2 regions of the Nostoc sp. UHCC 0302 genome follow, and region 1 is predicted to be linked to the other one. Evidence: riboswitches for the same ligand, from Rfam matches in the RefSeq annotation. Region 1 holds a riboswitch; the other holds the start of a gene.
The links. Region 1 has a riboswitch for fluoride ahead of WKK05_RS16850 (chloride channel protein). Riboswitches for the same ligand answer to the same signal wherever they lie in the genome.

Region 1 (4,998 bases):
GGTGACTGGGCTGTGGGTTATTCCCAACTATTGCGGGGATTGCAGCATTTAACTCTGGTATTAATTCTGCTAGTGACTGGATTTTTTCTCTGTTCAACTTTGAGTAATCGCTACCACAACTGGGAACAAGCAAGGGTAGAGCAAGTGACTCAAAGTGTTGCAGGTGAAAAGCTCGAACAATTTGCGCCCCAAGTCCGCTACGTTACGCAAGAACCATATACATATACCACCCAAGTCAATGGCAAGATAGTCAATGTAAATCAGACACGAGAAGTCAACCGCTTTTTGACGCTGGCTAGTTCACAAATTCAGGTCAAGCTTGACCAAAGCATAGATGTTCGAGGTCGTAGCTCAGTTTATCGTGCAGACTATATTGCTGATTACAAAGTTGTAAACCAGCTTAAAGATATTAATAATTTCTTTTTTGAAGCACCCCCGCCCAATGGTTACACGCTGCTTGCTAGCTACAAAGTAGAACGTACTGGAACTAGGGTACAACCAACTAATCCGGGAGAATATAGCTTTCCTTTTCGCTTGCAACCAGGAGAAGAAGCCAACTTTCGAGTCACCTATCAGGCTCAAGGAGGGCCACGCTGGGTTTATAGTGCAGGGACACAGTTGCTTTCTAATTTTCGCCTGACGGCGATCGCAAACTTCGCTCCTGCTGATTTTGCCAGTGGTATTGTACCGAATGAAATTAAGAGTGATGGAAAAAGCACCCAATTTACTTGGATATTTGATGATAATGTTTCTGTCAAAAACCCGTTTGGAGTGTTTACTAATACTGACCCCATTCGCCACACTGGGATAATTCCCCGGCTTTTATTGCTAGCACCAGCATTATTTCTCTGGTGGATATTATTGTTGTATTGGTCGCTACCAATGAGCCTGAAAAATGTGGCGATCGCTGCTGGCATTTTCTTTGCTTGTCTGCTGAGTTTGACCTATCTGGCTCGTTTGATGAATGCTCAATTAGCTTGGACTCTGATTTCTTTTGTCTTACTTTTCTTGACATGGGGATTGGGATTAAACCGTCGTGCTTCTCTAGCTGCGATTATCTGCACCATTGCTGGAGCAATACTACCCGTCTTTGGATTATTAGTACCGTTGAGTGGTCTTACCCTGAGCCTTGCAGGTTTGCTTTCTGCTGTTTGGCTAGCAGTTCGTCACTGGTATAGTTGGTATAATTTGCAGCCAGATAAGAACTAAAGAAAAACGGTATTATAAATCTGTCTCTATGCCTTGTGCTTCATATACCTGTTCTATAAAACGCTGAAAATCTTGCTCACAGGACTCAAAAGCTGTAGTTGTTTGTAAATGTACTAACTTTAGTTAGGTAAATAGAGAATATGCAACTGCAAAAGAAATTGATGCAGAAAATTCCCGGTACTGTTTGGGTATTGGGGTTTGTCAGCCTGCTGACAGATATTAGCTCCGAAATGATTCATTCTCTATTGCCCTTGTTTCTAGTCTCAGTGTTAGGGACGAATGTGTTTACTGTCGGCATGATTGAAGGGATTGCGGAGGCTACAGCTTCAATTTTAAAAGTCTTTTCTGGAGTCTTAAGTGATTACTTGGGACATCGCAAAGGGTTGGCGGTGTTTGGATATGGGCTATCGACCTTTATCAAACCTTTATTCGCTGTAGCTACCAGTTCAACTGGGGTGTTAATAGCTCGATTTGGCGATCGCATTGGTAAGGGTATCCGAGTTGCACCGCGCGATGCTTTAGTTGCCGATTCCACTAATCCAGAGGCGCTTGGTGCAGCCTACGGATTGCGTCAATCTCTTGATACTATCGGAGCATTCCTGGGGCCTTTGGCAGCATTTGCCTTAATGACTGCTTCCAAAAACAACTTCCGCCTTGTCTTTTGGCTAGCACTCATCCCTGGTTTCTTGGCGGTGGCTTTATTAACAGTAGGAGTGCGAGAACCAAGAGCAAAGAAAACTCAAGGAAGCCGAAGCAACCCTCTGCAATGGCAAACTTTACGCAGTTTGGGTCAAAAATATTGGGTAATTGTAGCAGTGGCGCTGCTATTCAATTTAGGAAACTCTAGCGATGCCTTTTTATTGCTGCGAGCCGAGCAAATAGGTATTTCTGCCTCACTCATCCCGTTGACATTAGTGGTGATGAACATGGCCTACTCATTAAGTGCCTACCCATTAGGAATACTTTCTGATCGCTTCGGCAGATTTGGGCTATTGGTAGGCGGATTTATTCTATATGCTTTAGTGTATCTGGGCTTCGCCTTCGTACAAGCACCTTGGCAAGTCTGGGGATTGTTTGCCCTTTATGGTTTGCATTTGGGTATGAGTCAAGGGTTGCTGTTGGCGCTAGTGGCCAATAATATACCTGCAAATCTGCGCGGCACGGCTTTTGGATTTTTCAACTTGGCTATAGGATTAGCGCTGTTACCTGCCAGTTTGCTAGCCGGTGGGTTGTGGCAGACTTTAGGAGCAGAAGCAACATTTATTGCTGGGAGCTTGTTTGCGATCGCAGCTGTGTTGCTACTGATAACGCAGAGAAATAAATATTAAATCATAATTCAGTAGACCTTTTCCAAGATATCGAGCAAAAGTAAAATGAGATTTTTCACCACTAGCTTGCAAGTTGCCAAAACTTCTGTAAAATATATGTTGATCAGGTGATGAGACTCACCTTCTAGAAAATCTAGAAAACCGCCCCTCGGCTGATAGTTTCTACCTCAAATCTAAACTGACTGCGTGTAAATGTAGCAGACTTTCCATAACAGGAGGGATGAGGTATGAGCCGATATTTTTAAGAGGGGTGGTTAATTTTTTTAGCATTTAAAATACTTTGCAATAATAACTCTTTTAAAGAAGTTTATCGTTAGGAACCATAAGCTTATGAGTTTCTAGGTTTTTATATGAAACAGTTTCGTCAATTTGAAACGTTTATTGCATTACGTTACATAATCAAGTGGTTGCCTATTTCCTTTTTAGTTGGTGTTCTTGCTGGCACGGCTTCTGCGGCACTTTTGTCCTCACTAGAATGGGCAACTGATTGGCGGGAATCACATCGGTGGATTATTTACTTACTACCGCTAGGCGGTTTTTTAAGTGGTTGGATTTATCATCAGTTTGGGCAGGATGTAGAAGCTGGAAATAATCTTTTACTCGAAGAAATACATAATCCCAAAGATATTATTCCTTTTCGCATGGCTCCTCTTGTTCTATTAGGAACAGACCTCACACATTTATTTGGTGGTTCCGCCGGACGTGAAGGTACAGCATTACAAATGGGTACTTCTTTAGCAGACCAGTTAACTAAAATACTGCACTTTCAAGGAGCAAATCGGCGAATTTTATTAACGGCAGGTATCAGCGCTGGCTTTGCTTCAGTTTTCGGAACTCCCTTAGCTGGAACCGTCTTTGGATTGGAGGTTTTATCGATTGGAAAAATTAATTATGATGCTCTTTTTCCCTCTTTAATAGCAGCGATCGCAGGGAATCAAGTAACTTTATTATTTGGTTTGCATCATGCTGCAAACCAACAATCCCCATCTATACGGACAATCATAATTTGGGGGCTAATTTCTGTGATAATTGTAGGTGTAATCTTCTCTGTCAATGCGTTCTTTATCTGGGAAAAGGGCTAATTTTGGGTAATTAATAAACAGATAAAACTTCAGCTATAAATTTAATTCATTGATGACAAAAAAGCAGTTTTTATAAATGGTTTTATAAAAAAAACTGTTATTCTGACTAAGAAATTAGTTGTTTTATAGAAAATTAAAATTTTTATCTATGCATCAATTCAATAGTATTAAGCGATAGTGAAATTTAACTGTAAGATAACCTAAGCATGAGATTCTAAATTAATCTAAGCTTTAGAGAGGGGAGCCGTGGTAGCAAAAACAGTAACTGAACATATCATTGCTCTAAAAAATGTCAGGAAATCTTATCGGCAACCCAACGGTCAGGAAATAGTCATCCTGGAAAATATCAATCTGGAGTTGCGTTCGGGAGAAATAGTAGCTTTGCTGGGGCCTTCGGGTTCCGGGAAATCTACGTTAATGCGGATAATTGCAGGGTTAATTAGCCCTAGTGCAGGCGAGGTTATCTATCATAACTCTCCTTTAGTTGGGTTAAATCCAGGAGTTGCGATCGTTTTTCAAAGTTTCGCTCTTTACCCCTGGTTAACGGTTCTAGAGAATGTAGAACTGGGTTTAAAAGCTAAAGGTGAACCCCTAGACTCTCGGCGACAAAAAGCACTGCGGATGATTGACATTATTGGTTTAGATGGGTTTGAGAATGCCTATCCCAAAGAGCTTTCTGGGGGAATGCGCCAACGAGTTGGATTTGCCAGAGCCTTAGCTGTAGAACCAGAATTATTATGTATGGATGAGCCGTTCTCTGCATTAGATGTACTGACGGCAGAAAACTTGCGTTTTGAATTATTAGATTTGTGGTTAGAGAAGCGTATACCTACTCAAGCCGTTTTAATCGTCACCCACGGCATTGAAGAAGCAGTGATTCTGGCAGACCGGATTATTGTTTTAGGGCGCAATCCTGGGAGAATTCGAGCGGACTTAACTGTAACTTTACCTCATTACCGCGATCGCAAACATCCCAGCTTTCAAGCCCTAGTAGATCAAGTTTATACAATCATCACCAACCCTGAACTGGAGACAATTGAGCCACCAGCCACCACTTCTGTACAGACAGCAAAACCGGAACCTAAGTATCAGTTTTTACCAGCAGTTCGGATTGGCTCCATTGCTGGTCTTTTAGAAATTTTAGAAGATCGTCCAGAAAAAGACCTCTACCGTCTCGCCCAAGAACTGCAATTGGAAGTAGATGATATTCTACCGATTGTAGATGCTGCAAAATTCATGGATTTTGTGGAACTAGCGCAAGGGGATATTAGCCTAACCGGAATTGGTCTGCAATTTATTGAAGGTAGCATTGATGAGCGCAAACAAATTGTCCGCGCTCAACTGCTAGGAAATATTCGTTTAGTACAGCAAATTTATCG
Region 2 (4,998 bases), 2.7 Mb from region 1:
ACAAACAGTAACCCTCCTGGTCTAAGTAGGCGATCAATCGCTGCTAACACTTGTAAACACGCTTCTGATTGTAGGTAAATCAACAAGTTGCGGCAGAAGATGATGTCGTATTGCTTTTGAGTCAGTACTAGAGAGGTCATAACATTCCCCTGCTGAAAATTGACTAGCTCACGAACAGATTGGCATAGTTCGTAACCTTCCGCTGTTTGCTGAAAGTAGCGCTCTCGCTCCCTCCAAGCTTCGCCACGAAAGGAGTTTTTGGTGTATAGTCCGCGTTTTGCCTTTGCCAGTGATCGATGACTAATATCGATCGCATCAATGGCAAACTGTTGCGGATGCAGACCGACTTCTAGTAGAGCGATCGCCATTGAGTAAGGTTCTTCACCAGTAGAGCATGGAACACTCAACAGTTGCAGTGTATTGCGGTTTGGCAACAGCCGCCATTGGTCAGTGACGTAGGTTTTTAGGTAATCAAACGGCTTACCATCTCGGAAAAACCAGGTCTCTGGCACGATGAGTAGTTCAATCAGCTCCTCTAATTCTAAAGCGGAGGTTTGTAACCGCGCCCAATAGCTCTCTATGTCAGGCAATTTACAGTCGAGGCGACGATTCTCGACAGCTCTGGCAATCCGGTTGGAGCCAACTGTATCGGGATCTAAGCCTATGGCTTGGTTCAGCAATGTGGCGATCGCAGATAATACCATTGTCAGCCTATGCAGTTTTAAACCGAGCAATTTCTAATCGCAATCCATTTGCCGCCCCATCAAGCTGCGCGACAGCATTGTTCGTCTCTCGCAAAGCATCCACTGTCTGCTGAGATGCTTGACTTAATTGCCCCATCGCTTCACTAATCTGTTGCGCTCCCTGCGATTGCTCCTCAACGCTTTGGCTCACCTGCTCAAAGCGTGGGGTCAATCCTTGCACCTGATGAATCACCTGAGCAATCTGATCGCTAATCTTGCTGACATCCGCCACGCTATCAACAACAGATTTATTAAATTTATCCATTTCCATGACTCCGGTAGAAACAGCTGACTGCATCTCCTTAATCATCTGGGCAATTTCTAGAGTGGCGACGGCGGTTTGGTCAGCCAATCGGCGGATCTCCCGTGCTACAACTGCAAAGCCTGCTCCGTATTCTCCAGCCTTTTCTGCCTCGATCGCCGCATTTAGTGACAGCAGGTTAGTCTGGTCGGCAACCTTATTAATGGTTGTTACAACACTGTTAATATTGTTTGCCTTTTCATTCATCACCCCAAGCTTGGTAGCAATGGAGGTGGTTGCATCTGAGAGATGGCGCATCACGGTTTCCATGCGATTTAAGTCATTTTGACTTGCACCGGCAGAAGTTGCTGTAGACTGTGCCATCAGCGCCACCTGATCCATCACTTTTACCAGCCCTTTAGAGGTGGCGGCAATCTGCTGCGAGGTTGCACTCACTTCATTGGTTGAAGCGAGTTGTTCTGCAACCGTGGCTTCCAATTCTTTACCAGCTGCCGCAATCTGAGTTGCAGAGGTACTGATTTGCACTCCAGACTGTTGCATCTGGAAACTCAGCGAATTCAGATTTTTAGACATGGAGTGAAACGCACTCAGCAACTGCCCAATTTCGCTGCCATCATTGCTTGGCTCAATTGTTTGCTGTTTGGTAGGGATGTTTGACGATAATGATCCGGGTACTGAGGTGCGATCGACTGGGTGTCCCTTGAATCAAATGACATACATCGATCACGGGCAAAATCGCTCCTCGGTAGTTAAATAAAACAGGCACGTATTCTGGTACATGGTGTACTTTTCTAAGACTCACTCGCGGAATTACCTCAACGATGTGAGAACTCTCGATCGCGTAGAGGTCTTTCCCAGCGTAGAAGAGTAAAATTAGCACTTTTAATGATAAGTTCTCATTGAATTAGGACAAACAGAAAGAAGAGGCAGCACTTTGCACTACATCTTCTTCTGAGTTTTAATTTAAGAGCTTTGAGCGCTTGCTCTGGTCAATAAAACACCGATTTGGATACCAATCATTCCAGCGATCGCACTGCCAACAAAATAAATTAACAGCGTTGTAATATCGCCCTTATCTAAGAAACCTTTTGATTCCAAACCATAGGTTGAAAAAGTAGTGTATGCACCGCAGAAGCCTGTTGTCGTCATCAGGCGAAGTGCCGGCGAGATGATGCGAAGATTCTCGGTTGCTAGAGTCAAAATATAAGCAATTCTTAAACAGCCAGTCACGTTAATAGTGAATGTGCCGTAAAAGCCAAAATCTTTGCCAAAAATAGCTTTTGCTAATTCGGTTCCATAAAAACGACTCAACGCTCCAAAAATTGCCCCAATCGCCACAGCTAGGGGATAACGTCCTCTTAAAAGATTCATTGTTTTTTACCTAAAAACGTGTATGGTTTTTCGTAAAGACCTTTTTCAAATTTGCTCTCAGGTGGATTCCAACCTGAATGGGATTATGATATTGTTGAATTTATTGAATATTATTTACGATTATTTATGGCGATGGAGCTCGCCATAACTGCCTTTCCAGTATAGGTTAAATTCATAACTGGAAGGCTGATGGCTCCTACTTTCCTGACTTACTGTGGTAGAGTAGGGCTTTGCTAAATGCATTACCTGACTCCCTTGTAGAAAGTGTAAGTCTACAAATTGCATCTCAAGGAGTCATGGTATGAAACACTTTCGTCAGTTTGAACCGTTTATTGCATTACCCCACCTGATCAAGTGGTTGCCCATTTCCTTTGTAGTGGGTATTCTTGCTGGAACAGCTTCTGCGGCTCTTTTGGTATCATTGGAATGGGCAACTGATTGGCGAGAATCGCATCGGTGGATCATTGCCTTGCTGCCACTGGGTGGCTTATTGAGCGGTTGGATTTATCATCAATTTGGTCAGACTGTAGAAGCTGGAAATAACCTTTTGCTTGAAGAAATCCATAATCCCAAAAGTATTATTCCCTTCCGTATGGCTCCTCTTGTTTTATTAGGAACAGACCTCACTCATTTATTTGGTGGTTCAGCCGGTCGTGAAGGTACAGCATTACAAATGGGTGCTTCTTTGGCAGACCAGTTAACTAAAATATTGCGCTTTAAAGGAGCCAATCGGCGAATTTTGTTAACGGCAGGTATAAGTGGGGGATTTGCTTCAGTTTTCGGTACCCCCTTAGCTGGAACTGTATTTGGTCTGGAAGTTTTAGCGATTGGTAAAATTAATTACGACGCTCTTTTCCCTTCTTTAATTGCTGCGATAGTTGGAAATCAAGTAACCTTACTATTGGGTTTACATCATATAGCATACTTACACTCTCCCTCTATACCGCCGCTTACAATTTTGGCACTAATTTATGCCATTATTGCAGGTGCAATTTTTGGAATAGTGGCAAGATTTTTTGCTCAAATAACTCACAAAATCAGCCACTTGTTTAAAACCAAGATATCCTATCCTCCAATGCATCCTTTGATGGGCGGTGCGCTGATAGCAATAATTGTTGGATTGAGTGGTACAACTAAGTACATTGGGCTTGGTATTCCAACTATCGTTGATTCTTTCTCCACTCAGCTACCTCCTTGGGATTTTGCAGCAAAATTGGGTCTGACTGCTTTAACTTTGGGTGCTGGATTTAAAGGAGGAGAAGTGACCCCTTTATTTTTTATTGGTGCAACTTTAGGTAATACTTTGTCGTTGCTTTTGGCATTACCTGTACCACTATTAGCAGGAATGGGATTTGTGGGTGTCTTTGCAGGTGCAGCAAATACACCTTTAGCATCGATTCTAATGGGAATTGAGCTATTTGGTCTAGAATCGGGGCTGTTTATTGCTATTAGCTGCGTAGTGAGCTACCTATTTTCAGGTCATTCCGGAATTTATACTTCACAGCGTATTGGGTTGAGTAAATACTCTGCTTTATATTTAGAAGAAGGGGTGACTTTAGCTAATTATGGACGAGAAAAAGTTAAGCCAAAAATTGATTTACCTGATGATGGCAAAGAAAGAGGAAGTAAAAGCATCTAATTTCGCTTCCTCAAGAGGAATTTCCAGTTTATAGCGATCAAATGGATAATTTTTGGTGTCCCAGTTGTGATACAAAGTTGCCTTAATCTCCTGTTCAGACACGAACACATATTTATTTGCCTTAAATGTATCCGACAGATTTTCGCTTCGAGAAAAACTGTTGTAATTCGTGCTAACTTCTTTGCTGTTAATCACCTTCAGGCTTTCTAAGGGTTTTGGAGTTTCAAAAGGACAAAGGCTCCAGACCCAGAAGTTTGCAGAAAACGACTGCTCTGCTGGATTAAAATCCCGCAAGGATGTTAAGTAAACTCCAATTTGACAAGTTTTCGGAGATGTAACAGCCTCTGCCTGAACTGGCAAAGTTTGAAAAAGCCAGCAGCTAAAAGCGGCGAGAAGCAAGCCACCAATTAGATGTACTCTCTTAATAACTGCTTTAATAGCAAGATGATGCAGTTTAGAAACATCTTCCCTCACTCATCAACTCCCTGGTTAAGTAACCTCTAATATAACCAAGCAAACGATTATTGCAGAAAGCTCGTTAATTACCTATCAACCTGCGATCGCTGCATGGGAGATAACAATCGCGTTGAGAACGATAAACGAAATTGTAAAAGCCCGAAACAAAAGCCGACGATCTAGCAACATTGCCTGCTTTGCTTGCCCTGCTTCTGTTGTTAATCGTGAAAAGACGGTTGCAAGAGCTGCGGCAAAGATGTAAACGATCGCGGCAATGTGAATTTGATCAACCAGCGTTAGACTCTCCGTGCGTCCTAAAACTGATTCTGGTGCCCGCATATTAATCAATGCTGAAAATAAACAACCCACCAGTAAACTTGTGCGGGCGCTAACCAAACTTGGCTGTCCAGTTTCATAGAAGAAGGACAGCATCGCTACAGCAAAAGCGACGTACACCCCAGTAGTCAGCTTAAAGAAGCTCATATATTTGACTCGCTGGATTGGAATTGAAACTATCAAGCGAGAAT

Region 2: another riboswitch for fluoride. It lies ahead of WKK05_RS04885 (voltage-gated chloride channel family protein); the one in region 1 lies ahead of WKK05_RS16850 (chloride channel protein).

The regions. Positions count from the first base shown of each region.
Region 1 covers NZ_CP151099.1:3,873,500-3,878,497, reverse strand. The annotation lists gene WKK05_RS16860 (hypothetical protein) at 1-1,209, shown strand, start outside; gene WKK05_RS16855 (MFS transporter) at 1,350-2,537, shown strand; fluoride riboswitch at 2,635-2,709, shown strand; gene WKK05_RS16850 (chloride channel protein) at 2,888-3,619, shown strand; gene WKK05_RS16845 (nitrate/sulfonate/bicarbonate ABC transporter ATP-binding protein) at 3,866-4,998, shown strand, end outside.
Region 2 covers NZ_CP151099.1:1,166,700-1,171,697, forward strand. The annotation lists gene WKK05_RS04865 (CheR family methyltransferase) at 1-704, opposite strand, end outside; partial or broken gene WKK05_RS04870 (methyl-accepting chemotaxis protein) at 712-1,611, opposite strand; gene WKK05_RS04875 (chemotaxis protein CheW) at 1,631-1,885, opposite strand; gene crcB (fluoride efflux transporter CrcB) at 1,969-2,376, opposite strand; fluoride riboswitch at 2,496-2,582, shown strand; gene WKK05_RS04885 (voltage-gated chloride channel family protein) at 2,678-4,015, shown strand; gene WKK05_RS04890 (hypothetical protein) at 3,974-4,489, opposite strand; gene WKK05_RS04895 (hypothetical protein) at 4,565-4,998, opposite strand, start outside.